3 regions of the Pseudomonas sp. S04 genome follow, and region 1 is predicted to be linked to each of the others. Evidence: riboswitches for the same ligand, from Rfam matches in the RefSeq annotation. Region 1 holds a riboswitch; each other region holds the start of a gene.

Region 1 (10,581 bases):
ATTGAGGCGCACGGCAATCAGGGCCGCAACGCTGCAGATAAAGCCGTCCACCAGCACCGCCAGCCCCTCTTGGGCACAGGCCAGGTAAGCACCGACCAGCGCGGCGATTTCAAAGCCGCCGAGGTTGAACAGGGTTTGCAACGGATCACCTCGCTGCGCCGCGTGCAAGGCCAGGGCGCGTTCGATGACCTGGGTCTTGTGGCTGACGCCCGCCGTGTCCAAGCCAGTGCCCGGGCCGGTGAGGTGGGCCACCGGGCAATCCAGCAAGGCACAGGCCAAGGCACTGGCCGCAGTGGTATTGCCAATGCCCATCTCGCCGCCGATGAACAGCTCCGCGCCTTCGGCCAGGGCTCGCAACACCGTGTCGCGCCCGGCTTGCAAGGCTTGTGCGCCTTGGGCCGGAGTCATCGCCGGGCCACGGGCGAAGTTGGCGGTGCCAGGGCCCAGGTGCAGGTGGCGCACCCCCGGCAGATTCAGCGACGGGGTCACGGTGCCTAGGTCGACCACCTCCAGCCGGGCTTGCAGTTGGCGCGCCAGCACGCTGATGGCCGCGCCGCCGTTGACGAAGTTGCGCAACATCTGCCCGGTGACTTCCTGGGGGAAGGCCGAGACACCTTCGGCCACCACCCCGTGGTCACCGGCAAAAATCCCGATCCACAACTGGTTCACGCTCGGCTTGAGCCGGCCTTGCAACCCCGCCAACTGCACCGCCAGCGTTTCCAGCTGCCCCAGCGAACCGGCCGGCTTGGTCAGTTGCTGCTGCAACTGCTCTGCATCTTGCAGGGCTTGGCGATCAACGGCCTTGCACGGGTTCAGCCACCAGGATTGAGTCATAACGCAGTACCTTTCAAAGTCAGGGGCAGGCCGGCGACGGTCAACACGACACGCTGACAGCGCTCAGCCAGGGCTTGATGCAACCAACCGGCTTCATCGACATAACGGCGAGTCAATTCGCCCAGTGGCACGACCCCCATTCCGGTTTCGTTGCTGACCAGAATCACCTCTCCCGGCAACGACGCCAGGCAGTCCAGCAGGGCTTCACGCTCCTGGGCCAGACGCTCGGGGTTGTCGAGCATCAGCAGGTTGGTCAGCCACAGGGTCAGGCAATCCACCAACAGGCAACGCTCGGCACTGGCGGTTTCGCGCAGTATCCGAGCCAGCGCCAGGGGTTCCTCGATCAAGGCCCACTCGGCCGGGCGGCGTGCCCGGTGATGGGCGACCCGGGCATTCATTTCGCCGTCCAGCGGCTGGCTGGTGGCAATGTAGGTCACCGCCAGGGAGCTGTCGGCGGCGAGCTTTTCAGCCAGGCGGCTTTTGCCGGAACGGGCACCGCCGAGGATCAATTGCAGCATGGTCTTAACCTTCTATGAGCGGTATCAGGGTCGGCGGCTCTGTGTAGGAGCGGGCTTGCCCGCGAAGAGGCCAGACAGGTCACCCTACAAACCACAGAGCTCACGCAACAACCCGGTATCCAGATGCTTCTCCACCAGGTCCGCCAGGCGCTCGATATCGCGCTCGCGCAAGCCGTGATAATCGACTGCCTGCACATCCGCAAGCCCGGCCCAGCGCAACAGTGCACTGCACGCCGCCGGGGACTCGAACAAGCCATGCAGGTAAGTCCCGAGGACTTGTCCATCGGCACTCTGGGCGCCATCGCTGCGGCCATCGTCGAGTAATACAGCGGGCTGCTCCAGGGCCTCGCCACGGGTGACCCCGGCATGAATTTCATAACCACTGACCTCGGCGTTTTCCAGGAGCAGCCGGCCACGCACATTGCGCAGCTGCTTCTCGGCCTCAAGCACCGTGTCGAAGGCCAGCAAGCCGAGCCCGGCACTGGAGCCCGCGGCCCCTTCCAGGCCCAGCGGATCATGCAACTGCGCGCCGAGCATTTGCAGGCCACCGCAGATGCCCAGCAGCTTGCCGCCGTAGCGCAGGTGACGGACGATGGCGGTGTCCCAGCCATTGGCGCGCAGGTACGCAAGGTCGCTGCGCACGCTCTTGGAGCCCGGCAGGATGATCAGGTCGGCAGGCGGTATCGCCTGGCCCGGCCCGACGAATTGCAGGTCGACCTGGGGGTGCAGGCGCAGTGGATCGAAATCAGTGTGGTTGCTGATGCGCGGCAATACCGGCACCACCACCTTGAGCACCTGTTCGGCCTTGTCGGCCTGGCGCTGGTCGATGCCGTCCTCGGCCTCCAGGTGCAGGTCCATGACATACGGCAAGACTCCGATCACCGGCTTGCCGGTCCGCGCCTCCAGCCAGTCCAGGCCCGGCTGCAGCAAGGCGATGTCACCGCGAAAACGGTTGATGATGAAGCCCTTGACCCGCGCCTGCTCACTGGCCGAGAGCAACTCCAGGGTGCCCACCAGATGGGCGAAGACGCCACCACGATTAATGTCGGCAATCAACACCACCGGGCAATCGACGGCCTCGGCAAACCCCATGTTGGCGATGTCGCCGGCCCGCAGGTTGATCTCGGCCGGCGAGCCTGCCCCTTCCACCATCACCAGCGGATAGGCCGCGCTCAGGCGTTGGTGCGAGGCGAGCACCGCCTGCATGGCGATGGCCTTGTAGTCGTGGTAGGCGACGGCATTCATGCTGGTCACCGCGCGCCCGTGAATGATCACCTGGGCACCGGTATCGCTGTTGGGCTTGAGCAGCACCGGGTTCATGTCGGTGTGGGGTTCGAGGTTCGCGGCCTGGGCCTGTACCGCCTGGGCCCGACCGATTTCGCCACCGTCGGCGGTGACAGCGCTGTTGAGTGCCATGTTCTGCGGCTTGAACGGCACCACCGCCACTCCCTGGCGCGTCGCCCAACGACAGAGCGCCGTGACCAGAGTGCTTTTGCCGGCATCGGACGTGGTGCCTTGAACCATCAACGTTGGCATGGGGTTTCCTTGGCGTAGGCGACAAAGGCCCGCTCCAGGCGCAACCAGTCGGTTTCGTCGGCTGGCAGGCCGAAGCGCAGGCTGCTGTTGTGGCTGAACAGGCGCAGCAAAATGCCCTGGCGCGCCATGAATTCATACAAGTGCTCGGCCCGTTCGGTGCTCAACCACTGGAACAGCGCGCAGCCGCCCTGAGGCTTGAAACCATGGCGCTCCAGCAGTTCGACCAGGCGTTCGCTCGCCTCTTCGCTACGCTGGCGTTGCCGGCGATGACCTTCGCTGTCGAGCAGGCAGGCCTGCCCCAGCACCCGCGTCGGCCCGGCAACCGCCCAGGGGCCCACCTGCTCGGCGAGCAGATTGAGCAGCCGCCGTTCGGCCAGGACAAAACCCAGGCGCACCCCGGCCAGGCCGAAGAACTTGCCGAAGGAGCGCAACACGATCAGCCCGACCTGATGGGCAAAAGACGCCAGGCTCAGGTGCGGGGTGTTGTCCATGAACGCTTCGTCCACCACCAGCCAGCCGCCTCGCTGCGCCAAGCGGGCATGCCAGTCGAGCAGGCGCTCCGGGGTCAGGCTAAGGCCCGTGGGATTGTTGGGATTGACCACCACCAGCACGTCGAGGTTGTCGATGAAAAATTCCACCTCCTGCTCCAACACCTCGCGCACGATGTAGCCGTTACGCCGCCAGGCTTCGGCGTGTTCGGCGTAACAAGGCGACAGTACGCCGACCTTGCCGGCCCGCCGCAAACGCGGCAGCAACTGGATGGCCATCTGCGAACCGGCGACCGGCAGCAACTGAGTCGCGCCATAGTATTGCCGGGCGGCCTGCTCCAGGCCGTCCTCGGTTTCCGGCAAGCGGGCCCAGGCCCTGGCGGGAATCGGCGGGATTTCCCACGGCCAGGGCGCCAGCCCGCTGGAGAGGTCGAGCCAGTCGGCTTCGGCAATCCCATAGTGCAACGCCGCCTTGCGCAGGCGACCACCGTGTTCAAGCATAAAACTCAGCCCCCACACAGAGGATCAACAGCCATAACCATACCCCGCGCTGGACCAACTGCCAGCCACGGTCGATGGAGCTGGCGTCCGCCGGCACGCCTTCGCCCAAGGGTGGACGCTGGTGCAGCTCGCCATGATAGATCGCCGCCCCGCCCAGCTCGACGCCCAGCGCCCCAGCCCCGGCAGCCATCACCGGGCCGGCATTCGGGCTGTCCCAGGTCGGTCCCTGGGTGCGCCAGCACTTGAGGGCCAGCCGGGTCTTGCCGAGCACAGCGTAGGTCAGGGCCACCAGGCGTGCGGGAATGTAGTTGAGCACGTCGTCGATTTTCGCCGCCGCCCAGCCGAAGCGCTCGAAACGTTCGTTGCGATAGCCCCACATGGCGTCCAGGGTATTGCTCAGGCGATACAGCACCACCCCGGGCGCACCGGCCACGGCAAACCAGAACAGCGCGGCAAACACTGCGTCGCTGCCATTTTCCAGGACCGACTCGGTGGCCGCGCGAGCCACTTCAGTGGCGTCCAGCTCACTGGTCTGGCGGCTGACCAGGTAACTGACACGGGTGCGCGCTTCGTCCAGGTCATCGCTGCGCAGCGCCTGGGCCACCGGCTCGACGTGTTCGCCCAGGCTGCGCAAGCCCAGGGCGCAATACAGGGCCAGGATCTCGACGATCCAGCCGAGGTAAGGTAGCCAGGACAACGCCGTGGCCAGCAGGGTCAGCGGCACCACGGCCAGCACCCACGCGGTGACTCCATGACTGCGCCAGCCACGCCCGGCAGAATTGAAACGCTGCTCGATGCGCCCGGCAAATCGACCGAACGCCACCAGCGGATGCCAGCGCTTGGGTTCGCCCAGCAGCGCATCCAGCGCAACGGCAGCGACACTCAACAACGCCACACTCATTGATTCACTCCCCAGACATTTTCGTACAGCAGTTCATGCAGCGGACGCACGTGCGCCCAGCCTTCAAGGGCCAGCATCGGCGCCGGGTAAAAGGCCTTGACCGGGCCCAGGCAGAGAATCGCCACGGGCTTGGCTCCGGCCGGCAGTTGCAACAGATCGGCCAGTGCCTGGGGCTCGAACAGCGAAACCCAGCCCATGCCCAGGCCCTCGGCACGGGAGGCCAGCCAGAGGTTCTGGATTGCACAGGACAACGACGCCATGTCCATTTCCGGCAAGGTACGGCGGCCGAAAATATGCCGTTCGCGATCGTCCATCAACGCGGCAACCAGCACTTCGGCGCAGTCATTGATGCCTTCGACCTTGAGTTTCATGAACTCATCGCTGCGCTCGCCGAGGGCTTCGGCGGTGCGGATGCGCTCCTCCTCCACCAGCGCCTGGAGCTGCCCGCGCAAGGTCCGGTCGCTGATGCGAATGAAGCGCCATGGCTGCATCAGGCCAACACTGGGCGCCTGATGCGCAGCTTCAAGCAAACGACGCAGCAGCTCAGGCTCCACCGTGCCACCGCTGAAGTGGCGCATGTCACGGCGCTCGGCGATGGCGCGGTAAACCGCTGCGCGTTCGGCTTCGCAGAATGCGTTATTGCTCATGGCCTCTTCGCGAGCAAGCTCGCTCCCACCGGGTCTGGCGCAAACAACGCGGCTACAGCGCTGGGATTGGACGGAAAATAAAAGTGCACATAAGAAGCCGTCATCCGCCCCTCACGATAAACCGCCTCCGCTCCTCGCCCGCCGTTCGGGCTCAGTCCACGCGCAATCGGCTCAAGCTCGGTGCTGGTCAGGGAATGGTGATAGGTGTGCCCACGCAACGCGCCTTCCGGCAGCTCGACCGCCTGCAGCGCCAGCGCCGCCAGACGTTTTTGCATCGTCGCATCGCCTTTGAGCAAACCCACCAGTTCGGCCCGCGTGCCTTGCACGTCGGTCAGGGAATCCAGCAGATACAGCATGCCGCCGCATTCGGCGAGCAGCGGCTTGCCGGCGGCGTGATGACCACGAATGGCATCGAGCATCGCGGTGTTGCCTGACAAGGCCACATGGTGCAATTCCGGGTAGCCACCAGGCAGGTACAGGCTATCTGCCTCTGGCAACTGGCTGTCGCGGATCGGCGAGAAGAACCGCAGCTCGGCGCCCATCGCACGCAATAAGTCCAGGCTCGCGCCATAGGTGAAAGCAAAGGCTTCATCCCGGGCCACGGCGATCCGCACACCGGCCAGCAAAGGCTCGGCTGGGATCACGTCGGGCGCGGCAAATTCCACTGCGGGCGGCAAGGCCACCTGGCAACTGCTACCCAAGGCCTCGGCGGCTGCATCGAGGCGCAGGTCGAGGTCGTTCAGCTCACTGGCTTGTACCAGGCCCAGGTGCCGACTCGGCAATTCAATCCCGGTTTCCCGGGACAATGCGCCATACCAACGCAAGCCCTCGGTAAGGCTGCCTTCGAGTAACTGAGCGTGGCGCAGGGTGCCCACCCGATTGGCCAGCACGCCGGCAAATGGCAGGTCCGGCTGATAACGCGCCAGACCCAACGCCAGTGCACCAAAGGTCTGGGCCATGGCGGTGCCGTCGATCACCCCCAGCACCGGCACGCCGAAGTGGCGCGCCAGGTCGGCACTGGACGGGGTACCGTCGAACAAGCCCATGACCCCTTCGATCAGGATCAGGTCAGCCTCGGCGGCGGCTTCCCACAACAGACGGCGACTTTCCTGCTCGCCGACCATCCACATGTCCAACTGATACACCGGCTGGCCACTGGCACGTTCGAGAATCATCGGGTCGAGAAAATCCGGGCCGCACTTGAACACCCGGACCTTGCGCCCCTGATTGCGGTGCAAACGGGCCAGGGCCGCGGTGACGGTGGTCTTACCCTGCCCGGAGGCTGGCGCGGCGATCAGTACCGCCGGGCAAAAACGACTGCTGGTCATGAAAAGAGGCTCACAGCTCGACGCCTTTTTGCGCCTTGATCCCGGCCTGGAACGCATGCTTGATCACGCCCATTTCGGTGACGGTGTCAGCCAGTTCGATCATTTGCTCTTTGGCCGCGCGGCCGGTAACCACCACGTGTTGCATCGGCGGGCGGGCTTGCAGGTCGCTGAGCACCTGATCGAGATCGAGGTAGCCATGCTTGAGGGCGATGTTCAGCTCATCGAGCACCACCAGGCCGATGGCCGGGTCGCGCAGCAGTTCGCGGGACACCTGCCAGGCGGCCTCGGCAGCGGCGATATCGCGCTGGCGGTCCTGGGTTTCCCAGGTGAACCCTTCGCCCATCACATGAAACCGCACCTGCTCCGGGAAGCGCCGGAAGAACAGCTCCTCGCCCGTGCTGTTGCGGCCCTTGATGAACTGCACCACACCGCACTGCATGCCATGGCCCATGGCGCGGGCGAGCATGCCGAACGCCGAACTGCTCTTGCCTTTGCCGTTGCCGGTCAGCACCAGCAGCAGGCCACATTCGTTGGGTGAGTTGGCAATACGCTCATCGATCACGGCTTTTTTGCGCTGCATGCGCGCCAGATGGCGTTCGTCACGATCAGGGGAATCAGTCATGGGGGAGCTCTCCGTTGAGGCTGGATAACGGCGGGCAGGCATAGAAATAGACGGCAAGAAGCCTGGCATCGCCCACCGTGATGCCGCTGGATGGATCAGGCCGGTCTCCGGGCTCATGAGTGGCGCGCTGGCCGGACGACGCGCCTTCCCATATCGGACACCGATACAGTGGCTCAAAGCGTCGTTTTCACTCATTTACCGTTGCGGGGGCAGCGCCGGGATCGTCACCCGTTCTGTCATAGAACGCGCGCTCACCGGCTTCCCTGTTTCACTCGATCGACCCTGGGGTCACCGAGCACCTGAAACAAGTCGCGAAGGTTAGTGGGTTGGGGGTGGAGCGTCAATTAAAGCCGGGCTAATCGGCAGCAAGAATGCAAAGCGCCACCTGACGAATTGAACCTAAGGTCATGCTGACGCCTCTATGGCTTAAGCAGTGCATTCTAAGGGAGAGCCGCATGTCCACGTCCCGCCTCGTTGGTGTCATCGCCCTGGCCGCAGGCCTGGTCGCCTGTGGAGAATCCTCGAGCCTCAGGGTCGAGGATGGCACCGGGCCTTCGCCCAAGCTGCCTGAACCCAACAAAACCCTTATTCCCACGGTCAACATCGCGCCCGCTGTCGGCTGGGCCAATGGCGCCAAGCCAACCGCAGCGCCCGGCACCCAGGTAGTCGCCTTTGCCGAAGGATTGGAGCATCCGCGCTGGCTCTATGTACTGCCCAATGGCGATGTACTGGTCGCAGAAACCAATGCGCCAGCCAAGCCTGAAGATGGCAAGGGCATCCGTGGCTGGGTCATGGGCAAGGTCATGGACCGCGCTGGGGCCGCGGTGCCCAGCGCCAACCGCATCACCCTGCTGCGCGACAGCAACCACGATGGCGTGGCCGAAACCCGCAGCAGTTTTATCGAAAACCTCAATTCGCCGTTTGGAATGACCTTGGTCGGCAACGACCTATACGTCGCCGACACCGATCGTTTGCTGCGCTTCAACTATGTCGAGGGACAAACCTCGATCACCACCAAACCCATGAAAGTCATCGACCTGCCCGGTGGCACGCTGAATCACCACTGGACCAAAAACGTCATTGCCAGCCAGGACGGCAGCAAGTTGTATGTCACGGTGGGCTCCAACAGCAATGTCGGGGAAAACGGCCTGGAGCAGGAACAGGGCCGCGCCGCTATCTGGGAGGTGGATCGTGCCACCGGCAATCAGCGGATTTTCGCCTCCGGCCTGCGCAATCCCAACGGCATGGCCTGGGAACCGAGCTCGGGCAAACTGTGGACGGCGGTCAATGAGCGAGACGAGATCGGCAGCGACCTGGTGCCGGACTACATTACGTCGGTCATGGATGGCGGCTTCTATGGCTGGCCGTTCAGCTACTACGGCCAACACGTCGATGTCCGCGTCAGCCCGCAAGATCCGGATCAGGTGGCCAAGGCCATCGCCCCGGACTACGCAGTGGGCCCACACACAGCCTCCCTGGGCCTGGCCTTCGCCGAAGGCAGCACGTTGCCAGCCCCGTTCACCGAAGGCGCGTTTATCGGCCAGCACGGCTCGTGGAACCGCAAACCGCACAGCGGTTACAAAGTGATCTTCGTACCCTTCAGTGCCGGCAAGCCAAGCGGGCAACCGGTGGATGTGCTCAGCGGCTTCCTCAACCAGGACGAAGAGGCCATGGGGCGGCCGGTTGGCGTGGTGATCGATCGGCAGGGTAACTTGCTGGTGGCCGACGATGTGGGCAACAAGGTGTGGCGGGTATCCGCCCGCCAATGACCCCAGCGCCTAGCGTTTGCGGCACAGCGTCAGGCCATCCCCCAGGGGCAATAACGACAGGTCGACCCGCGGATCATCCTTCAAGGCCAGGTTGAGTGCCTGGATGGCGCGGGTATCGGCACTCTCGGGTTGGCGCTCCAGGACCCGGCCACTCCACAGGGTGTTGTCGAATACCGCCAGGCCGCCGCTGCGCAACAAACGCAGGGCGCTTTCCAGGTAGGCCGGATAGTTGGCCTTGTCGGCATCGATGAAAATCAAGTCGAAAGCGCCGCCCTGCCCTTGCTGCTCGATCTGCTCCAAAGTCTGCAACGCCGGCGCCAGGCGCAGTTCGATGCGCTCGCTGAGGCCGGCTTCCCGCCAGTAGCGCCGCGCTGTGGCGTTGTAGTCACCAATGATGTCGCAGCAGATCAGTTGCCCGTCGTCCGGCAGGGCCGCGGCCATGCACAGGGCGCTGTAACCGGTGAACGTCCCCACTTCTATCACCCGGCGCGCACCGCTGAGCTTGACCAGCAACGCGAGGAACTGGCCCTGCTCCGGCGCTACTTGCCAACGCGCCATGGGCAGCGCCTGGGTTTCGTCACGCAGACGACGTTGCAGCGGCGTTTCGCGCAGCGAGACGTCGAGCAGGTACTGATAGAGGGCATCGTCGAGATTGAGCGTACGCGCGGTCATTACCACCTCTGCCAACCCGTTGTGAACTAGGGATTGTGCGCCAGGTGCTCGGGTTGCAGTACGCGCTTGGCGCTCAGGTAGGCTTTTTGCCAATAGGCTTTGGACAAGCTGTCGAGCTTGACCGTACCACCGGTGGCCGGCGCGTGCACGAAGCGTCCTTCGCCGACGTAGATGCCGGCGTGACTGACCCGTGAGCCGCCGTTGGTGGCGAAGAAGATCACATCGCCAGTCTGCAGGGCCTCTTTGCCGACGCTCGGGGCCTGCATGCCGATCATTTCACCGGTGGTGCGCGGCAGGGAAATACCCGCTGCATCCCGGTAGACATAGCCAATCAAGCCACTGCAATCAAATCCCGAATCCGGAGTATTGCCGCCCCAGCGATAGGGAGTGCCTACCAGGCCCAGGGCGCGAAACAGCACGTCTTCGGCAGCCGGGGAGAAATTCTGGGTAGGGGCAAAAATCGGTGCGCGGACCACCTTGGCCGGTGGCGGCGTGCGACTGGCGCAGGCGCTGAGCAGCGCGACGCAGAACATGAGTGCAAGGCGGGCCGACATCGTCATTACCGAACATCCTGATCTGGCTGCGGCTGTCACTGCCGGGAGGCTGAAAACAAAACCGCGTAAGCAGGGCTTACGCGGTTAGTTGATCAACAATAGATCAGGATTCTAGCGGCTACGCGCCAAACTTCAAGTAAGACTTTAAGTTTGCACTACAAAAAGAAGGGGTATTGCCGGGAAGATGGTCTTTGCGCTGGCCGGCGCTCGC
Region 2 (10,581 bases), 2.2 Mb from region 1:
GCCCTCCCTGGCCCAGTGCGGCTAAACCGGCGTCCTGCCGGTTTACCCCCCAAATCAATATCGGACTCCGGCCAGCGTGGTTAACGGGGCGCCTAAGATCAAAAACAAAGCGAGGCGGCCTAAAAGCCGACCTGATCGCTAGGGCATGCGCGGTGTAGCTTCTACTTCCTAAGACGCTGACGAAGTCAGCAATCTTTTGATCTGGCTCTGGCTCTGGCTCTGGCTCTGGCTTTTGATCCTGGGCGCCCCGTTAACCACGCTGGCCGAACGCAGGCTTGAAGCCGTGGGTAACCCGGCAGGACGCCGGGTTAGCCGCCCCGCGCCATGGATGGCGCGTGGCGGCGGCCCACGGATTCAAGCCGGAGTGAGGGAACACCGAGCCTAAGCGAGGTGCCGAGTGGTGGGGCAAGAGCCTTTTGCTTACTTTTGGGCTCCTCCAAAAGTGAGCCGCTGTAAAAGCGGAACCATAGGAGGCCATTACCGCAAAAATGGATATGTACTCGGTCTAATCCAACACCCCAGAGGCCGCCACACGAGCAAGCCCCCTCGCCACAGACCGCTACAAAGTTGTGTAGATACCTATGCCCATCGCGGGCAAACCCGCTGCCACCAGTGTTCCCACTCCCCTGTAGGAGCAAGGCTTGCCCGCGATGGCCGCATTCCTGGCACCACAGAACACGGCATGAACATTGACCCGCCCCGACGCGATGCGTAGCCTTGCGCCTTCGAGGTTCTTTGGCGCGTGCGCCGAAGCTAAGAAGGGAACGCGGTTGATGCCGCGGCTGCCCCCGCAACTGTGAACGGTGCTGTTTCTGCCAGGCCACTGCACGCTTGATCTCAAGCGGCGGGAAGGCGCAGGAACCGCCAGTCGAAAGACCGGCCCACCGTCAGCCAGGAGACCTGCCTCGATCCAGATTCTCACTACAACCGGGCGGGGTGATCCGGTGGCGAACGCTTTCCGCACGCCTGCGCGTTGTGGCTTCTCGTCCCGTATGCCCGCCACCTTGCCAAAGGGCATCCGATGAAAACACTGGCCAAACTCCCCGTCACCATCGTCACCGGCTTCCTCGGCTCGGGTAAAACCACCTTGCTTCGGCACATGCTCGACAACGCCCAGGGCCGTCGCATTGCGGTGATCGTCAACGAGTTCGGCGAGCTGGGCATCGACGGCGACATCCTCAAGCAGTGCACCATCGGTTGCACCGAAGAAGAAGCTACAGGCCGGGTGTATGAGCTGGCCAACGGCTGCCTGTGCTGCACCGTCCAGGAAGAGTTTTTCCCGGTGATGCGCGAACTGGTGGCCCGTCGCGGCGACCTCGACCACATCCTCATCGAAACCTCCGGCCTGGCCTTGCCCAAGCCGCTGGTCCAGGCCTTCCAGTGGCCGGAAATCCGCAGCGCCTGCACAGTCGACGCGGTGATCACCGTGGTCGACAGCCCGGCCGTGGCCGCTGGCACCTTCGCCGCCTTCCCGGACCAGGTCGACGCCCAGCGCAAACTCGACCCGAACCTGGACCACGAGTCGCCGCTGCACGAACTGTTCGCTGACCAACTGGCCAGTGCCGACCTGGTAATCCTCAACAAGGCCGACCTGATCAGCCCTGAAGACCTGGCCCGGGTACGCCTGGAAGTTGCCGAGGAGCTGCCGCCAGCGGTCAAGATCATCGAAGCCAGCAGCGGGCGCTTGCCGCTCGACGTGCTGATTGGCCTGGGTGCCGGTTCCGAAGAACACATCGACAGCCGCCACAGCCATCACGATCACCATCACGACGGTGATGATCACGATGACCACGATCACGACGCCTTTGACTCGATCTCCATCGAACTGCCGCAAGCCGACGAAAGCCTGCTGCTCGATGCCTTGACCCAACTGGTGGTCCAGCACGGCATCCTGCGGGTCAAGGGTTTCGCCGCGATCCCGAACAAGCCGATGCGCTTGCTGATCCAGGGCGTGGGCACGCGCTTCGACAAGCATTTCGACCGGCAGTGGGGCGCGGACGAAGCACGTACCACACGCCTGGTGCTGATCGGCCAGGCGCTGGATGCGTCCTTGCTCGAAGCGCAACTGCGCGCCGCGCTCAGCGTCTGACCCATGCACCTGCTCAGGACCCAGCCCGGCGGTTTTGTTGCCGACGACAACATTGCCGACCTCGGGCAAACCCCCGCCGACCTGGTGATCCTGTGCAGCGGCGACTCCAGCCTGGCACTGTTGGCCGAAGTGGCCCAGCAACTGCCGGATGACTACCCGAGCCTGCGCCTGGCCAACCCGATGCAGGTGCAGAACCATGCGTCGGTCGACCTCTACGTCGACCAGGTGCTGCGCCATGCCAAGGTCATCCTGATTTCGCTGCACGGTGGCATCAGCTATTGGCGCTACGGCGTCGAGCGTCTGGTGGAGCTGTCCAAGCGCGGGGTGCAACTGATCCTGGTGCCGGGCGATGACCGTCCCGATCCGGAGCTCAGCGACCTGAGTACGGTGCCGGTGCAGGACCGCGAGCGGCTGTGGCACTTCCTGCGCCAGGGCGGCAAAAGCAATGCCCTGGACCTGTACCGCTGCCTGGCCAGTCGCTGGCTCGGGCGCGACTACCCGTGGGCCGAACCGCAAGCCCTGCCGCGTACCGCGATCTATCACCCGCGGCACAGCCAGCCCGACCTGGCCACCTGGCAAACCGACTGGCAGGCCGGGCAGCCGGTGGCGGCAGTGCTGTTCTACCGTTCCCATTTGCAGGCGGCCAACACCGCCTTCATCGATATTTTCTGCCAGCGCTTGCAGGCGGCGGGGCTCAACCCGTTGCCGATTGCCCTGGCCAGCCTGAAAGAGCCCGGTTGCCTGGCGGTGGTCGAGGACTGGCTGGATCAAGTCCTGGCCTCGGTGATTCTCAATACCACCGGGTTTGCCCAATCCAGCCCGGAAGCGCCGCACCTGCGGCCGTTTCGCCGCAACATCCCGGTGATCCAGGCGATCTGCGCCCAGGACAACGAGCCGGGCTGGCGCGCCAGCGAACAGGGCCTGGGGCCGCGGGACCTGGCGATGCACATTGCCTTGCCGGAACTGGACGGGCGCATCATCAGCCGTCCCATCAGCTTCAAGGACCTGGCCTGGCGCAGCGAGCGCAGCCAGTGCGACGTGGTCTGCTACCGGGCGCAACCGGAGCGCATGGATTTTGTCGCCGAACTGGCGCGCCGCTGGAGCGAACTGGCGCGGGTGGAGAATGGGCAAAAACGCGTGGCGTTGATTCTCGCCAACTACCCAACCCGTGACGGCCGCATCGGCAATGGCGTTGGCCTGGACACCCCGGCCGCGGCCTTGAACATCCTGCGGGCGCTGCAGGCCGAAGGTTATCCGCTGCCTGGCGAGCTGCCGGACAGCGGCACCGAGCTGATCCGCCAACTGCTCGGCGGGGTCAGCAACGACCTGGACAGCATCGACCAGCGTCCCTGCCAGCAAAGCCTGGCGCTGGATGACTATCACGCGCTGTTCGGCGCCTTGCCCGCAGCCAATCGCGCTGCGGTGCTGGCGCGTTGGGGCGCGCCGCAGGACGACCCGATGTTCCGCGGCGGGCGCATGATGATCGCCGGGCTGCGCTTTGGCCTGACCTTCGTCGGCATCCAGCCGGCGCGGGGTTATCAGGTCGACCCGAGCGCGGTCTATCACGACCCGGACCTGGTGCCGCCCCACGGTTACCTGGCGTTCTATTTCTGGCTGCGCCAGGTCTACGGCGCCCATGCACTGGTTCACGTGGGCAAGCACGGCAACCTTGAATGGCTACCGGGCAAGGGCGTCGGCCTGTCTGAGAGTTGCTGGCCGGATGCGCTGCTGGGGCCGCTGCCGAACATCTATCCGTTTATCGTCAATGACCCGGGAGAGGGCGCCCAGGCCAAGCGCCGGACCCAGGCGGTGATCATCGATCACCTGATGCCACCGCTGACCCGCGCCGAAACCTACGGCCCGCTGCGCAACCTCGAGTTGCTGGCGGACGAATACTACGAAGCCCAGTTGCTCGACCCACGGCGCGCCCGTGAGCTACAGCGGGAGATTCTCGAACTGGTGCGCGAAACCCACATCGATCGGGAATTGCAACTGGACGGCAAACTCGACAGCCAGGCCGATGCGGCGATCTGGCTGCCGCGCCTGGACACCTACCTGTGCGACCTCAAGGAGTCGCAGATTCGCGATGGCCTGCATGTGTTCGGCGAATCGCCCAGCGGGCGCCTGCGCATCGACACCTTGCTGGCCCTGCTGCGCATCCCCCGGGGCGACGGGCGGGGCGCGCAGTCGAGCTTGCTGCGGGCCTTGGCCAAGGCGTTCGGCCTGGGTTTTGATCCGCTGGACTGTGAGTTGTCGGCACCGTGGAGCGGCCCCAAGCCGGACGAGTTGCAGGGTCTTGGCGAGGACGCCTGGCGCACTGCCGGTGACACCCGCGAGCGCCTTGAGCTGTTTGCCGCGCAGTTGATCGAGCAGGCAGTCACCCCGCTTGCGCCGCAGCCGTTCCCCCGTGGGAGCGAGCCTGCTCGCGAAGCGATTGACCCCAGCGGCTTGCTCCCTCAGGACCCATGCTGGGCTGAAGTCAACGCGATCATCGGCCACCTGCGCGAAGTCGTCGCACCGCGCCTGGATGCCTGTGGCCCGGCGGAAATGCGCGGCTTGCTCGACGCCCTGGCCGGGCGGTTTGTCCCGGCCGGCCCGAGTGGCGCGCCAAGTCGCGGGCGTCTCGACGTGCTGCCCACCGGCCGTAACTTCTACTCGGTGGACGTGCGCAACCTGCCAACCACCACCGCCTGGCGCATCGGTTTCCAGTCGGCCAATCTGATCCTCGAACGCCACCTGCAGGACCACGGCGATCACTTGCGCCAGCTCGGCCTGTCGGTATGGGGCACGGCCACCATGCGCACCGGCGGCGACGACATCGCCCAGGCCATGGCATTGATGGGCGTGCGTCCGGTCTGGGCCACGGGCAGCCAGCGGGTCGACGATTTCGAAATCCTGCCGCTGAGCCTGCTGGACCGCCCGCGAGTGGACGTGACCTTGCGTGTGTCGGGGTTCTTTCGCGATGCCTTCGCCAACCTGATCCGCCTGTTCGATGCCGCGGTGCAAGCCGTGGCTGCACTGGATGAACCGGATGACATGAACCCGCTGGCGGCCAAGGTCCGTGAGGAGCGTCAAGCCTTGCAGCACGCGGGGCTCGATAGCGACGCGGCGGCGCGCCAGGCCGGTTGGCGGATCTTCGGTGCCAAGCCGGGCGCCTATGGGGCGGGCGTGCAGGGCGCTATCGATGGCCGCTTGTGGCAAAGCCGCGAAGACCTGGCCGAGGTCTACCTGAACTGGGGTGGCTATGCCTACGGCGGCGCCGACGAGGGCACTGCCGCGCGCAGCCAGTTCGCCCAGCGCCTGGGCCAGGTCCAGGCGGTGTTGCAGAACCAGGACAACCGCGAGCACGACTTGCTCGATTCCAACGACTATTACCAGTTCCAGGGCGGCATGCTGGCCGCCGTGGAAACCCTCAGCGGTGCAGCGGCGGCGAGTTATCACGGCGATCACAGCCAGCCGGACCTGCCGAAGATCCGCACGCTGAAGGAAGAGCTGAACCGGGTCATCCGTTCCCGTGCCGCCAATCCGAAGTGGATCGAAGGGGTCAAGCGCCATGGCTACAAAGGTGCTTTCGAACTGGCGGCGACCGTGGACAACCTGTTTGCCTTCGACGCCACCACGCAGTTGATCGACGATCACCAGTACGCTTTGCTGGCCGACGCCTACCTGCTGGACCCCTCGACCCGCGAGTTCGTGCGCCAGCATAATCCCCATGCACTGCGTGACATGACCGAGCGCCTGCTCGAAGCGCAACAGCGCGGGCTGTGGCAAGCGCCTGGTGAGTACCGTGAGGCGCTGGAGCATTTGCTGCTGGATATTGAAGAAGATTCTTGAACCCATGTGCGATCGTTTCGCTGGCAAGCCAGCTCCCACAGGATCTACGCGGACTTGGGGGAGCTGGCTTGCCAGCGAAAGCGCTGTGACAGACAACCGTTGTAGTCGAGACCTGAGATGACCGACACCCCCCATTTCCCGCTGTCCGCCGTGGTCGGCGCCGACGCCCTGAAGCTGGCGCTGTGCCTGAGCGCCATCGACCCGAAAATCGGCGGCGTGCTGATCGAAGGGCCGCGCGGCATGGCCAAGTCGACCCTGGCCCGTGGCCTGGCCGACCTGCTGGCCAGCGGGCAGTTCGTCACCTTGCCCCTGGGCGCAACCGAAGAACGCCTGGTCGGCACCCTGGACCTGGATGCGGCATTGAGCGAGGGTCGCGCGCAGTTTTCCCCTGGGGTCCTGGCCAAGGCCGACGGTGGGGTGCTGTACGTCGATGAAGTCAATCTGCTGCCCGATCACCTGGTGGACCTGCTGCTCGATGTGGCAGCCAGCGGTACAAACCTGATCGAGCGCGACGGCATTTCCCACCGTCATCCGGCGCGGTTTGTGCTGATCGGCACCATGAACCCGGAAGAGGGCGAGCTGCGTCCGCAACTGCTCGATCGCTTTGGCCTGAATGTCGCACTCAGTGGCCACACTGCGCCGCTGGAGCGCGGGCAGATCATCCGCCGCCGCCTGGATTTCGACAGCGACCCGCAGGCGTTCTGTGGACACTGGGAAGCAGCCCAGTTGGCCCTGCGTGAACGTTGTCAGCAAGCGCGCCGGCTGCTGAGTGAGATCGCCCTCGACGATCAGGCGCTGGCACAGATTACCGAACGCTGTTTCGCCGCCGGGGTCGATGGCTTGCGTGCTGACCTGGTGTGGCTGCGTGCTGCCCGCGCCCATGCCGCGTGGCGCGGGGCAACGGCGATCGAGGACGGCGATATCGAGGCAGTCGCTGAGTTTGCCTTGCGCCATCGCCGTCGCCAGGCCCCGCCGCCCGCTTCGGACCCACAACCAGCGCCCCCGGCGTCTGCCCCGCAATCACCTGGCGTCGATTCAGGCCAGGGCCAGTGGGGCGAAATGCCGGCCCAGGCGCTGCCCACCGGTGCGCGCCGAGAAGTGCCGAGCTGGCCAAAAAAGCCCTAGGCATTCGCCCGCGCTGTGATGCGGGGGCGGATGCCAGGCCCCGGGCGGGGCGCTTGCACAATGGCCGGCAGGGGCCACGGCGGTCCGCTGGCAGCGGGTCGGTGGATTGGCCGGGGACGCTGCTCAAGGGCCGGCCGCGCAGCCGCGACGCGCTGTTGTTCCATTGGCGCAGCCGTGCGCCTCACGAACTGTGGCTGGTGATTGTCGATGCTTCGGCTTCGACCCGCCGGCATCAGGCGCTGGGGGATGCCAAGGGGCTGTTGGCGCAGGTGTTCGACGACGCCTACCGGCAACGTGCGCGCCTGGCCTTGCTTACCGTCAGCGGCCTGGCACCGAGCTGGCAGGTCCAGGGTTTAAAGGCTTCCGGCAGTCTGCGCGATTGGCTTGAGGGGTTGGGGGCCGGGGGAGGTACGCCGTTGTTGGCGGCCCTTGGCGAGGCGGGGCGGTGGTTGGGGCGGCGGCAAAAACGCTTTCCGGCGGAAGTTCAGCGAGTGTTGTTGGTGACTGATGGTCGTCTCAAGGCTTGGCCGAACCTGGTGGCGTTTGGTTGTCCGAGTTTGTTGGTGGATATTGAGCGTGGTCCGATTCGCCTGGGTCGGGCTCGGGATCTGGCTCGGGAGTTGGGGGCTGAGTATCGGCATATTGATGATCTTGGGGTGGGCTGAAGGGGTAGGCGGACCAAGAGCAAAAGCACGGCGACCTGGCAGTCGGCCTGAGTGGTAAGAGCGGGCGAGGCGGCCTACCGACCGACCTGCTTATTCCTGATGTACGAATTTCCCCCGTGGGAGCGGGCTTGCCCGCGATGACGATCTCCGTCGGCTCCCACAGGTTTCTTGACTGGCATCGTGAACACGCTCGTGACTTCACGCAGCAAATGTATAACGGTCCTTGCCGCTGTGTTTGGCCAGGTACAGTGCTTCGTCGGCCTTTCTCAGCGCCTGGTTCAACGAGTCGCTGTCGGCCACTCGGGTCAGGCCGATGCTGACGGTCACCGGGTACTCGCTCGGATCCTCGCGCACCACCCGGCATAGGCGTGCGGCCAGGTCTTCGACGTCGTCACGGCGGACTCCGGACAAGTAAACCGCAAATTCCTCGCCCCCCAGGCGCGCATATTCGTAATCGGCCATGACCGCCTTGATGGCGGCTGCGATGCGTTTGAGCACCTGGTCGCCAATGTCGTGCCCGTAGGTATCGTTGATCCTCTTGAAATTGTCGATATCGACCATCGCCAGGTAATGGTCGTGCTCACGCGGGTGCGCTCTCAGCTGCCGGGTGGCGGTGGTCATGAACGAGCGGCGATTGGGGATTTCAGTCAGCGTGTCGAGGTAGGCCTGGTCCAGCAGCAACTTCGCCATGATGTAGGCATAGAGCCTGGCCTGGCGCAGTTTCATAAAGCTGTAGAGGGTCAAGGCGCTGAGGAACACCGAGTAGCAGGCGGTCATCGTGCCCCTGAGGCCGAACAATTCTATGTCGGTGTTGTAGAAGGGGTTGAGCATCAGCCAGGTGATCAGCAGCGCGGCGTAGAACGAGCCGCGGCTCAACGGCAGTACCGAGGCGCTGTAGAGGATGCTGGAGGCGGCCAGCACCAGCCAGGCTGGCTGCAAGGTCATGGGCAAGCCGTGGATGACCATGCGGATACCCAGGGTCATGACCAGCACGAACAGCACATTGAGCCGATCAAAGTGCCGGGCCTTGTGGGTGAACCCCAGAATGATCGCGAGGATCGAGAGGGCCCCCAGGAACAGTGGTGAAAGGTAGGTAAAGCGCTGCCCGCCCAGGAAGCTGACGATCAGGTCGAAGACCAGCCAGATCACGATGCTGGCGATGTAGATCAACAGGCAGAAACGTTGTTGCCGCTCGAAGTGATACTGCGCAAATTCCCGTTGCAAGGCTGCCGGGGCAGCTTTTTTCAGCACTTCATCTTCAATGGTCTTGAACATCGCTCGCCTTGTTTCCCTGGAATACCCGGACGCACACGGATGTCGGCTGAAGCATGAATAAAAGCAGGCCAACGAGGTGTTGTCCAATGGCTCACCGGGCCTGCTGGCGGGTGAACAAATACGCAGGGATTTTCCGGGTGGGCTGTGGCACACTTTTGATCATCTGTTCCGCTATTTCATATTTTATTCCGCTGTAGCGGAATTATCCGCCACTTCCCAAGCAGGAGATCCACCATGAGCATCACTCGTTATGGCACCGGCAGTACCGCCGGTGGCGGTCAGCCGCGTCCTTTCGCCCGCGCCGTGGAAGCCGACGGCTGGCTGCATGTGTCCGGACAGGTGCCGGCGGTGGATGGTGAAATCATTGTTGGCGGGATTGTCGAGCAGACTCACCAGACCCTGCGCAACCTGGTGGCGATTCTCGAAGAAGCCGGGTATGGCCTCGAGGACGTGGTGCGCACTGGCGTCTGGCTGGCGGACCCGAGGGATTTCTGGAGCTTCAACAAGGTCTTCTCCGAGTACTTCAGCCCGGAACACGCGCCGGCCCGGGCCTGTGTGCAAGCGAACATGATGGTCGACTGCAAGGTCGAGATCGATTGCGTCGCGTACAAGAAAAAAGCCTGAAGCCCGGGGAGGCCGCAACCATGAGTGACGACACTATCAAGCGTCGGGCCCGCGGGTTGGACCGGGCGTTCGATATTCTCGACTTCCTCAAGGAAATCGGCGAGCCGCTGCGTCCCAACGATATCGCCAACGGCATCGGCAGCCCGAAGTCCACCGTCTATGAACTGGTGGCGGCCCTGCTGGAGCGGCGGATCCTGCAGCCGGTGGGCAAGGACGGGCATGTGTACCTGGGCCGCCAGCTGTACTTCCTGGGGCAGGCGCACTTGCGTCATTTCGACCTCACCCGCGAGGCCAGGCAGGCCCTGCAGGAGATTGTCAGCCAGACCGGCGAAACCGCGCAGATGTGCCTGCTCAACGGGCGCAAATACACGGTGGCGCTGATGCAGGAAGGCCAGCGGCATTTTCGTATTTCCTCGGATATCGGCGAGAACGCGCCGATCCCCTGGACCGCGTCCGGGCGCCTGCTGCTGGCGCACCTGAGCGACCAGCAGATTGTCGAGCTGATTGCCGCCGAGGACTTCATCCTGCCTGACGGCCAGCCACTGCCGTTGGCGCTTTTCCTGGCGCAGATTCGCCAGGCCGGGGTCGATGGGTTCTTCTCTTTCGACAGCGTGGCCGACACCTTCACCCATTGTTTTGCCGCCCCGGTAAAAGACCCGGATGGGGTGGCCATTGCCACCTTGTGCATCGTCGCCCCAAGGGCCGACGCCATTAACAACTACGACGCCTACCGTCGGGTGCTGATCGACAGCGCCAACCGCATGGCCCGGCGCCTCAACGAATAACCCTGGCCGCTGCCGGCCGTGCAAGGAGTGAAAGCATGTCTTCTACGTTGAATATCGCTGCCGTGGAAAAAGGCGCTGCGCCGGTGGGTGCGCACCTGGTGCGCGACGTCAGCCTGCCGGCGCTGGTGCTGCACCGCGCAGCGCTTGAGCACAACATCACCTGGATGCAGCAGTTCGTTACTGC
Region 3 (10,581 bases), 1.4 Mb from region 1:
CCCAACAAAACCGATCGAGCCGACAATCGACACCATCACCGCCGTGACCAACGCCGCGCAGCTGATCAACAGCAACTGCACCGGACGCACCGCAATGCCGAGGGAGGCCGCGGAGTCGGCGCCAAAGGTGAAGGCATCCAGCGCGCGGCGGTGCCACAGGCACACCGCAAGACCGGCCAGCGCCACCGGCACGGCCAGCCACACGGATGGCCAGCGCACGCCACTGAGATTGCCCAGCAACCAGAACATGATGCCGCGTGCCTGTTCGGAGCTGGCCGACTTGGTGATCAAAAACGCCGTGAGTGCGTTGAACAGTTGTGACCCGGCGATCCCGGCCAGGATGATCTGCCCGGTAGTGCCCGGTGCGCCACTGGCACGGCCGAGCAAAACCACCACGGCGAAGGCCAGCACTGCGCCGGCAAACGCCCCGGCCGACATTGAGATCGCCCCGGCGCCCAGGCCCAGCAACGCCACCAGCACTGCGCCTGTCGACGCCCCCGCGGAAATCCCCAACAAGTAGGGATCGGCCAATGGGTTGCGCAACAGCGATTGCAGGATCACCCCGCAAGTCGCCAGCCCCGCACCGCACGCCGCCGCCACCAGTGCGCGGGTCAAGCGGTAGTTCCAGACGATGCCTTCGTCGATGGGGTCCAGGGCATAACCGGCGGCCCACAGCTTGTTGGCCAGCACCTGGAACACCACCGTTGGCTCAATGCTGGTTTCGCCGATGGTCACACCGGCAATCAGCGCGATCAGCAGGGTCGCCAGTGCCAATGAGGTACGCAGTAGCATCGCCGTCATTGCGCCAGGTCGTAGCTGTTGAGGGCAGTAGCCAGGGTTTCAAGGCCGTCGAACATCCGCACGCTGGCCTGCATGGCCATGGCGTCGAGGATAATGATGCGGTTGTGTTTGACCGCGTCCATGTTGCGGGTCACCGGGTCGCTGCGCAGGAATTGCAGTTTCTTTTGATAGTCGTCAGCTGGAAAACGCCGACGATCCATGCGCGCGATGACCAGGAAGGTCGGGTTCGCCTTGGCAATGGTTTCCCAGCCGACGCTTGGCCACTCTTCGTCGGACTCCACCACGTTGCGCACGCCCAGGGTATTGAGCATGAAGTCGGGAATACCCTTGTGTCCGGCGACATAGGGATCGATATCCAGGCTGGCGCTGGAGAACCAGACCAGCGCGCTGGTGTGCTTCAGGTCCTGGTTCTGCACCGTGGCCACCGATTTGGCCAGGCTGGCTTTGAGCTGCGCGTTCAACTGCTGCGCACGCTCCTGGACATCAAAAATCTCCCCTAGCTGGCTGATGCTCTTATAGAGACTGTCGACCCGGAACGGCGCCAGGCGAGTACCGTCGGCCCCCACCAGGTTGTCCTTGGACTCACAGTCCGAGGGCATCAGGTAGGTCGCAATCTTCAGCTCGTCAAACTGCTCCCGTGTACCCACCACCCCTTGCGGACCTACCATCCACTCCAGCTCGACGGCGACCAACTCCGGGCGCTTGCCGATTACCGACTCGAAACTTGGATCGTTATCGGCCAGGCGTTCGATCCCGGCGTTTTGCGCCTGGTACTGGGGCAACACATCGTTGAACCACAGGGAAGTCCCGACCAGTTTGTCTCCCAGCCCCAGGGCAAAGAGCATTTCGGTCCCGGCCTGGCCAATCGTCACGGCCCGAGCCGGGGCGTGGGCGAAGGTCTGTGTGCTGCCACAGTTTTGCAGCGTCAGCGGGTACTGAGTGGGCGCAGCCTGGGCCAGTGAACAAAGACCCAGGCCCGTGGCGAGGGCGACAACGCGGGGCAGCAGCATGATGCAATCTCCATTTGAACCGTACACGGAGCTGGGGTGTAGGGCCTGGAAACACATCAACGAGCGCTGCCGAAAAGCCGGGCAGGGGTCGATCACCAAAGTGACGCACGCGCAAGGATGTCCCTCCCGGACACCCCGCCGGTTAGTGATTGTTGCGTCGCCGGCAGGTCTCCTGACTGATGCGTCATGGCGTGCTCCAGCCTTCCCGGGTGATCCCAGTGGCAGTTAAGGAGCAGGCTCAGCACCTACAGTTGCGGGGGCAGTTCCGTTTGATGCGTTGCGCGCATCACGGATTCCCTATTATTCCCAAGTGGAAACCGGCGGCGGCATGGTAGTCGATTGGGGAGTTGGAGGCGAACGTATGTTCTGTTCACGGGCTACAAAACCCGCGGCGATTCAGAGTGGGGGCGTTGTGGCTTACTTGATCGATGTCAACCACATGGAACGGGCGGCTCTGTAGTCTCTAGAGACCGACATCCCGTGCGCTTGTGGCGTAGCGGGTTGTCTTGACTCTAGGCGAAGCCACCATGATCTATCCGCTTCTTCTGACGCTGCACCTGTTTGCCGCCCTGATCTTTATCGGCACGGTGTTCTTTGAGGTCCTGTTCCTGGAAAACATCCGCAAACAGCTACCCGCCAGGGTCATGCTGCTGGTCGAGCAGGGCATCGGTCGGCGCGCGCGTTCGCTGATGCCGTGGGTGCTGCTGGTGTTATTCAGTGCGGGGCTGGGCATGGTCTGGCTGCGCTACCTGCCAGTCCTTGGCGCACCATGGGCTTCATCGTTCGGCACATTACTGGCCTTGAAAATCGTGGTGGCCGCAAGCGTACTGCTGCACTTCCTGATGGCCATGTTTTTGTTCAAAAGTGGCCGAATGAGCCCGCGATACCTGCGGTTCATACACGTCAGCCTGTTCTGTCACATGATCGTTATCGTGCTGCTGGCCAAGGCTATGTTCTATCTGACCTGGTGATCGGCGTTGACCGGTGGTCTGTCCTTCCAGGACTTTGTTTGTGCTTGACGCAAATCAAGGCGTATTGATCACACTGTTGATCCGCAGCCAGTCTCGGAGCCCCGTCATGCTCGATATCCTACACAACCCCGGCGAGCTGATCGCCCGCTGCGATCAGGGCGTACTCGATCCCAACTTCAGGTTTGACCAACACTTTTCAGGTTTTCAGCGTCTCGGCCATGCCCCATTCCGGTGGCGTCGGCGGCGTGTGCTGAATGAACTTGACCATTGACGTGATCTGATCCTTGGTCAGCGCATTCGACGTTCCCCAGTTCGGCATGCCCGCCGGCGAACCGTAGGTAATCAATGCCTCGAGAAACGGTTGCCCACGGGACTGGGTGATGTCCGGTGTCAGCGGTTTGCCCGTGGCCCCTTTTGCGCAAAACACCGTGGCAGCCGGCGCAACCAGTCAGAGCAAACGTTTTTCTATTGCTGATCAGCACTCCATTTCTCCTCAGGCAAGACCTTTGCGATGTGCTGAAACTGCAGCGCAGAACGCAGGTTCTTAGTGCCGTGCACGGCTATGCCCGAGCAGGCCAATGTTCGCTTGACGACGATCAAGTTTGCCGGCCATCTCATTTGCCAGGTTGTCGCAGGGGCCCGTAGCGTGTTCCTTGAATCCGCTTTTGGAACAGGCAGCCCATGGACCGTACCCAGTCTTGCGAACACCCGATCGAATCGCTTCCAGGTTCTTGCTGGTCTGCTGGGCAGCGCTGGCCACGTTAAGCGTGTGCACGGTGGTGCTGGCACAGATGGGCGCGACGTGGCTGCTGTCGGTGGTCATTTTGCTGGTGGCGGTCGGCAAAGCGTGGTTGATCACCGATGGCTTCATGGAGATGCGCCACGCGCTGCGACTGTGGCGGCGGTTGATGTTGAGCTGGGCGCTTGTGTTGGCGGTGGTTGTGGGGTTGACGCTGGTGTTGGTCGGTTAATTAACCTGAAATAACTCATGCGTGATGTTTGTCGGTCGGGTTCAAGCGCTGGGCCTCGGCAAAAATCTCGGTAATGGCTCGTCTTGGCTGTCGCTTGTGCAGTGCTCGTACCTGTGCGCTCATGCGCAGCAATTCTTCACTCGGCTTGGCCCATTGATCCTTCGGTAACGGCTCGGACCATTGGCGCATCGCTTCGGGTAATGCGTGCGGGGCCATTTTCTGTAGGCGGCGGACTTCCCATTCGGTCAGGTAGTTGGGAATCGTCCACAGGGTCATCACGTGGTACAGGTACCAGAAGAAACCGGACACTCGACCACGTTGGCCGTCACGGATTTGCTGGTGCATACGGGCGCGGGCGTTGTGGAAGGTGTGCAGGCCTTCGTGGGGCGGGTCGTTCGGGCCTTGCAGGTCTAGCGGGTCCTGGATGGATTTGAGGTCGTGGATTTCGTATTCCATGTAGCCGCGAATCGCTTCCCAGTGGCTGATGGCCAGGGAAAGACCGAAGCAGGGGAATTCGACGCTGGTCAGGGTCTCGCCGTGCTGGAAACCGATGCCCATGCCGTATTGGCGGTGGATGCCGTATTGAGTGGCGCCTTGGGCTTCGATGACCCAGGCGGAGAGGGATTCCCAAGTGACGAAGACGGGTTCGGTGGCGTCTTCGGGCATGAAGCAGACTTCGCGGCGTTGGCGGTTGAAGCGGGTGGGGATGATGTGGACGCGTTTATTGTGGGTGTGGCGCCAAGTGCAGAGGAGGATGAGCAGCATTAAAAAACCGCCCTGTATGGCTGGTCCGTACGCCTCATTGAAAACCCCTTTTATGGCATGAGAAACATCGTCCCAACCCATCCCGAACAAAAAAAACATGAAGCCGCCAAATAGAGGTATCAAAAATGCGATCGAGAAGGCAACGCTGAATGGTCCACCTAATACGACCTGCCATGAAAACACCTGCGGTGAACCCAAGCCAAAGTCCATGTACACGTCATTCAGATCCCCGATATGCGGACCATGCGGCGGCAACGGTGTCGGCAATGGCAACGGCGCGAGATAGGTGATCTTCCCGCTGGGAAACGGTTCGACATCACCGGCTTTTCGAGGTTGCTCAAGCTGCGGCGCGGGTATCGGGCTATCAAGGTTGGTGGGCATGGTCAGCCAACTCCAGCAAATGGGTCTCAACCAGCAACATGGGCGGATGCTCGGTAACGGATTGAGGGGCTAACGCCGGAAAGCGACCGTCACCCCGAGGGTTCAGGCGAACGATCCGAATGCGAGAAACCCACGCGCCCTTGGCGTTCAAGCTCTGGATACAGACTGCCAGCTCCAACGTTTCGGACGCCGGGGTAAATTCAGCATCAAGGTCCAGCGGGTATTGCAGGCATAACACCAACCGGTCGGGTCCTGTTTGCACAATGCGCAGGCTGTTTGCCACTTCCTCACTGATAACGTCCTTGCGCTCGCGCGGTACTCCACGACTGTGGAGCGGCACGGAAAGACGGTGGGCGCCGATCCCCAGGCGATGAGTCGCTTTGCCACTCCGGCTCAGCTCCGGGCATTTTTCCTGATAGTCGAGCAGGGCTTTACGGCTATAACAGCTCATGCGCGGCGTTTGTCGGTCGGATTTAAACGCTGCACCTCGGCAAAAATCTCGGTGATCGGGCGTCGCGGTTGGCGTTTATGCAGGGCGTGGACCTGTGCGCTCAGGCGCAGCAGTTCTTCACTCGGTTTCGCCCATTGTTCCTTCGGCAGCGGTTCCGACCATTGGCGCATCACTTCGGGCAAGGCCTGCGGGGCCATTTTCTGGAGGCGGCGGACTTCCCATTCGGTCAGGTGGTTGGGAATCGTCCACAGGGTCATGACGTGGTACAGGTACCAAAAAAATCCCGAGAGCCGGTTGCGTGAACCGTCACGGATTTGCTGATGCATGCGCGCGCGCGCGTTGTGAAAAGTGTGCAGGCCTTCGTGGGGTGGGTCGTCGGGGCCTTGCAGGTCCTGCGGGTCCTGGATGGATTTGAGGTCGTGGATTTCGTATTCCATGTAGCCACGGATGGCTTCCCAGTGGCTGATGGCCAGGGAAAGACCGAAGCAGGGGAATTCGACGCTGGTCAGGGTCTCGCCGTGCTGGAAACCGATGCCCATGCCGTATTGGCGGTGGATGCCGTACTGGGTGGCGCCTTGGGCTTCGATGACCCAGGCGGAGAGGGATTCCCAAGGGACGAAGACGGGGTCGGTGGCGTCTTCGGGCATGAAGCAGACTTCGCGGCGTTGGCGGTTGAAGCGGGTGGGGATGATGGCGGCGCGTTTGTTGTGATAGTGGAGCCAAGTGAAGAAGAGGATGGCTAGAGCAGAGAAGCCGGTTATCAGGGCTAGTCCGCAGGACGCATGGAAGATCCCTTCGATGGAATCTCTAGTATCTTCCCAGCTATATCCAAGTACGAGTCCAAGGAAGCCGCCCATTAGCGGAAAGAGGAAGGCGATCATGAAGGTACCACTGAACGGTAATCCTAATACGACCTGCCATGAAAACACCTGCGGTGAACCCAAGCCAAAATCCATGAACACCTCATTCAGATCGCCGATATGGGGACCGTGCGGCGGCATCGCTGTCGGCAATGGCAGAGGCGCGAGATAAGTGATTCTCCCACTGGGAAACGGCTCGACATCGCCGGCATTTCGGGATTGCGCAAGGTGCAAGGTCGGCACGAGGCTATCAATCTTGGTGGGCATGGTCGGCCAGCTCCAGCAGATGGGTTTCAACCAGCAACAACGGTGGATGCTCGTTAACGGATTGACGGGGCAACGAAGGGAGATGGCCCTTACCGCGCGGATTGAGGTGAATAACGTCAGTCAGCGACTCCCACACCCCCTTGGCGTTCAAGGTCTGTATGCAGACCGCCAGCTCCAACGTTTCGGACTCCGGGGTAAATTCAGCATCAGGGTCCAGCGGGTATTGCAGGCATAACACCAGCCGGTCGGGTCCTGTTTGCACGATGCGCAGGCTGTTCACCACTTCTTCGCTGATGACGTCCTTACGCTCTCGGGGTACACCACGATTGTGGAGGGGAACGGAAAGACGGTGGGCGCCGATCCCCAGGCGATGAGTCGCTTTGCCACTCCGGCTCAGCTCCGGGCATTTTTCCTGATAGTCGAGCAGGGCTTTACGGCTATAACAGCTCATGCGCGGCGTTTGTCGGTCGGATTTAAACGCTGCACCTCGGCAAAAATCTCGGTGATCGGGCGTCGCGGTTGGCGTTTATGCAGGGCGTGGACCTGTGCGCTCAGGCGCAGCAGTTCTTCACTCGGTTTGGCCCATTGTTCCTTCGGCAGCGGCTCGGACCATTGGCGCATCGCTTCGGGCATGGCCTGCGGGGCCATTTTCTTAAGGCGGCGGACTTCCCATTCGGTCAGGTGGTTGGGAATCGTCCACAGGGTCATGACGTGGTACAGGTACCAGAAGAAGCCGGACATTCGACCACGTTGGCCGTCGCGGATTTGCTGGTGCATGCGCGCTCGGGCGTTGTGGAAGGTGTGCAGGCCTTCGTGGGGTGGGTCGTCAGGGCCTTGCAGGTCGAGCGGGTCTTGAATGGATTTGAGGTCGTGGATTTCGTATTCCATGTAGCCACGGATGGCTTCCCAGTGGCTGATAGCCAGGGAAAGACCGAAGCAGGGGAATTCGACACTGGTCAGGGTCTCGCCGTGCTGGAAGCCGATGCCCATGCCGTATTGGCGGTGGATGCCGTATTGGGTGGCGCCTTGGGCTTCGATGACCCAGGCCGAGAGGGATTCCCAAGGGACGAAGACGGGTTCGGTGGCGTCTTCGGGCATGAAGCAGACTTCGCGGCGTTGGCGGTTGAAGCGGGTGGGGATGATGGCGACGCGTTTGTTGTGGTTGTGGTGCCAGACGCCGAGGCCGATGAGTAGGGTTACAAAGCCGGTTACCAGGGCAAGTCCATAGGTTTCATGGAAGATCCCCTCTATGGCGTGAGAAATATCGTCCCACCCCATGCCGAATAAAAAAAACATGAAGCCGCCGATTAGTGGAAATAAAAATGCAATCGAGAAGGCGCCGCTGAATGGTCCACCTAATGTTACTTGCCACATAAACACCTGCGGCGATCCCAATCCGAAGTCCATGTACACCTCATTTAGTTCCCCGATATGCGGGCCATGCGGCGGCAACGGTGTCGGCAATGGCAACGGCGCGAGATAGGTGATCTTCCCGCTGGGAAACGGTTCGACATCACCGGCTTTTCGAGGTTGCTCAAGCTGCGGCGCGGGCATCGGGCTATCAAGGTTGGTGGGCATGGTCAGCCAACTCCAGCAAATGGGTCTCAACCAGCAACATGGGCGGATGTTCGGTAACGGATTGAGGGGCTAACGCCGGAAAGCGACCGTCACCCCGAGGGTTCAGGCGAATGACCCGAGTGTGAGAAACCCACGCGCCCTTGGCGTTCAAGCTCTGGATACAGACTGCCAGCTCCAACGTTTCGGACGCCGGGGTAAATTCAGCATCAAGGTCCGGCGGGTATTGCAGGCATAACACCAGCCGGTCGGGCCCTGTTTGCACGATGCGCAGGCTGTTTGCGACTTCCTCACTGATGACGTCCTTACGCTCTCGGGGTACACCACGATTGTGGAGGGGAACGGAAAGACGGTGGGCGCCGATCCCCAGCCGATGAGCCGGTTGTCCACTCAACGGTGGCTGGAAATCACTGAGCTTGAGCCTTGGCAGCACCAGGTGAATGTCGCTGGGCTTGGCTTTTAGCAGCAAGTTTTTCAGCCACGAATCATGCTCGTTCGGGCCCAGTTGCGTGTACGGGGCATTCAGCAAATAGGCCAGATAACGCTGATATTCATCCAGGGTATGGTTACCGCGCGTCCCGGAGTCCAGGCTCCAGGGTGTGGTTTTCAGCCATTTATCATGGGCGCTGATGTTGTAGCGGTTGTACAGCCAGGTTCCGCCCAATTCCAAAATGGTGAACAGGGCGCCGGCTAGATTGAACCGGAAGAATACGGAAGATAGCCTTGTCCCCGCAGCAGCCCAAGCAGCCGTTCTTGCTGCAGCATTTCTGGCAATCGCTACGGTATACCCCGCGTGCAAGGTGTGACCCAAGCCATAGGCGTTGACGGTCGTCATGCCGGCCGCCCCCGCTGTCGCGAGTGCTGCACTATTCTGCGCAGCAGCATTCCCGCTACGTGTCGCCTGCTCCCAGTTCTGGTGGTGGTTGATGAGGCCCACCATTGAAGAGGCAAAACCAAAAAGGTAGGTAAAGAAACCCAATCCAACATGCATCTTGCCCATCTGCACATGCACATTTTGTAAGGCATGGTGTTGAAGACCCGCGACGAGTGCAGCGCTACGTGCCTTCAACGCGGTATCGGCGAGACTTTGCGCCGCAGTGAACCCAGCGGCCCCGGTAGCCGCCAATGCATTGGCCAAGGGAGCCCATGTTCGCTTGTTCCTGGATTGGTTGGTCAGTTCCCTTATAACCGAAACAAAATTCACCCCCTGCACCAAAAACACCAACAACCCCATCCCCTCACTCCGAATCAACTTCGCATTCGGCACGCCTTGAACCCCAAGCCGAATGTCCTTCAACAAACTGCGCACCTCCAGCTGCTGCGCCGGTGGAAACACCACTGTCACTCCTGCCCGAGCCGGCGTCGCGCCATACAGCCGAACCGACTGATCCGGCAGTTCCACAATCGGACTCAGCGCCCCGGCCAATCGGCCTTCAAGTTGCGTCAACTGCCCGCGTACCCGCACGATCTCGCCCTGCAACTCCACCGCCCGGGGCGTCTTGTGCCCCGCCCGGTTTTTGTTGTGGGTGAACTGGTTGCGTTCACGGGTCAGCGTCCTGAGGTAATCGCGTTCACTGAGCAGTTCCTAGAGGTTGGTTTGCAGCGCCGCGTGTTCTGCGGGACTGGCGACAGTAAAGGTCACGCCGGTGGTTTTCGCCGCATCGAGGATCCGCCCCGACAAGGCCTTGGGCAGGCGCCGGAACAGTTCGTCGAGGTCGGGGATTTTCCCTCCCGCCAGATCGAACCCTTCCAGCGCTCGGCTCAGACCCAGGTTCAGCGCCGGGCTGAGACTGTGCTGCGCCGCATCCGCGACGGCGCGGGTGTGTTCGGGTAAATCATCGAGGGCCGGCAGGTGCGGCTGTTCGATTTTCTTTAACTCGCCCAACCAGTGCGGCAGGTTGTTGAACACCCCCATGCCGGCGTTGAACAACATGGCGTATTGCGCGGCCCGTTCTGGCTGAAGACGCAGCGGCAAGGTGTAGAACAGTGGCCGGGTCAGTTCCGGGTGTTTCTCCAGATAACCGAGGAGAATTTCGCTGGCGTGATCGCTGCGGCAGATGTCCTTGAGGCAGGCGTATTCGGCGGTGAACGCCTGGTGGAGTTGCTGTTGATCCTGCGCGTCGTAATACCAGGCCGAACGATGGAAGTGACCGGCATTCACCAGCATCGTGCGGTCGGCGGTGATGCGCTCGAGCAGGCGGTTCCAGCGCCCGAGGTCGTCGCGGTGCTGAAACAGCGCAGCGTCCATGGCGGGGCGGTCGATGAAATCGTTGACCCCGCGTTTGCCACTGAAGCTGGAGCCTTCGAGCACATCGATGATGCGTTTGTTTTGCTCCTTGCCGAGCTTGATCAGGGTTTTGAGGTGCTGCTCAACGAAGTCGGTGGGGGCCCTCGCAAAGTGCTGGCGGGTGTAGTAACTGCGGTCCGCGTCGTCAATGGCGCGCCGGTGTGCAGTGATGTCTGGATTGCCCCCCTGATACTTGAGCATCTCCTGAACTTCGGCCTGGGCTTCCTTGCGCAGCTGCACCA

The links. Region 1 has a riboswitch for cobalamin ahead of cobO (cob(I)yrinic acid a,c-diamide adenosyltransferase). Riboswitches for the same ligand answer to the same signal wherever they lie in the genome.
Region 2: another riboswitch for cobalamin. It lies ahead of cobW (cobalamin biosynthesis protein CobW); the one in region 1 lies ahead of cobO (cob(I)yrinic acid a,c-diamide adenosyltransferase).
Region 3: another riboswitch for cobalamin. It lies ahead of PspS04_RS14325 (ABC transporter substrate-binding protein); the one in region 1 lies ahead of cobO (cob(I)yrinic acid a,c-diamide adenosyltransferase).

The regions. Positions count from the first base shown of each region.
Region 1 is NZ_CP019427.1:4,632,918-4,643,498, forward strand. It holds gene cobT (nicotinate-nucleotide--dimethylbenzimidazole phosphoribosyltransferase) at 1-834, opposite strand, end outside; gene cobU (bifunctional adenosylcobinamide kinase/adenosylcobinamide-phosphate guanylyltransferase) at 831-1,352, opposite strand; gene PspS04_RS20515 (cobyric acid synthase) at 1,437-2,888, opposite strand; gene cobD (threonine-phosphate decarboxylase CobD) at 2,876-3,877, opposite strand; gene cbiB (adenosylcobinamide-phosphate synthase CbiB) at 3,870-4,778, opposite strand; gene bluB (5,6-dimethylbenzimidazole synthase) at 4,775-5,425, opposite strand; gene PspS04_RS20535 (cobyrinate a,c-diamide synthase) at 5,422-6,753, opposite strand; gene cobO (cob(I)yrinic acid a,c-diamide adenosyltransferase) at 6,764-7,375, opposite strand; cobalamin riboswitch at 7,457-7,693, opposite strand; gene PspS04_RS20545 (PQQ-dependent sugar dehydrogenase) at 7,831-9,144, shown strand; gene PspS04_RS20550 (class I SAM-dependent methyltransferase) at 9,154-9,816, opposite strand; gene PspS04_RS20555 (C40 family peptidase) at 9,843-10,376, opposite strand.
Region 2 is NZ_CP019427.1:2,450,927-2,461,507, forward strand. It holds cobalamin riboswitch at 712-922, shown strand; gene cobW (cobalamin biosynthesis protein CobW) at 1,022-2,089, shown strand; gene cobN (cobaltochelatase subunit CobN) at 2,093-5,923, shown strand; gene PspS04_RS11065 (ATP-binding protein) at 6,041-7,048, shown strand; gene PspS04_RS11070 (vWA domain-containing protein) at 6,973-7,713, shown strand; gene PspS04_RS11075 (GGDEF domain-containing protein) at 7,912-8,988, opposite strand; gene PspS04_RS11080 (RidA family protein) at 9,223-9,612, shown strand; gene PspS04_RS11085 (IclR family transcriptional regulator) at 9,633-10,397, shown strand; gene PspS04_RS11090 (amino acid deaminase) at 10,433-10,581, shown strand, end outside.
Region 3 is NZ_CP019427.1:3,238,454-3,249,034, reverse strand. It holds gene PspS04_RS14330 (FecCD family ABC transporter permease) at 1-801, opposite strand, end outside; gene PspS04_RS14325 (ABC transporter substrate-binding protein) at 798-1,811, opposite strand; cobalamin riboswitch at 1,957-2,148, opposite strand; gene PspS04_RS14320 (CopD family copper resistance protein) at 2,339-2,782, shown strand; partial or broken gene PspS04_RS14315 (c-type cytochrome) at 2,982-3,225, opposite strand; gene PspS04_RS14310 (cytochrome C oxidase subunit IV family protein) at 3,499-3,753, shown strand; gene PspS04_RS14305 (DNA-binding protein) at 3,769-4,899, opposite strand; gene PspS04_RS14300 (hypothetical protein) at 4,883-5,350, opposite strand; gene PspS04_RS14295 (SoxR reducing system RseC family protein) at 5,347-6,477, opposite strand; gene PspS04_RS14290 (hypothetical protein) at 6,461-6,928, opposite strand; gene PspS04_RS14285 (hypothetical protein) at 6,925-8,055, opposite strand; gene PspS04_RS27795 (hypothetical protein) at 8,039-9,538, opposite strand; gene PspS04_RS27790 (hypothetical protein) at 9,638-10,581, opposite strand, start outside.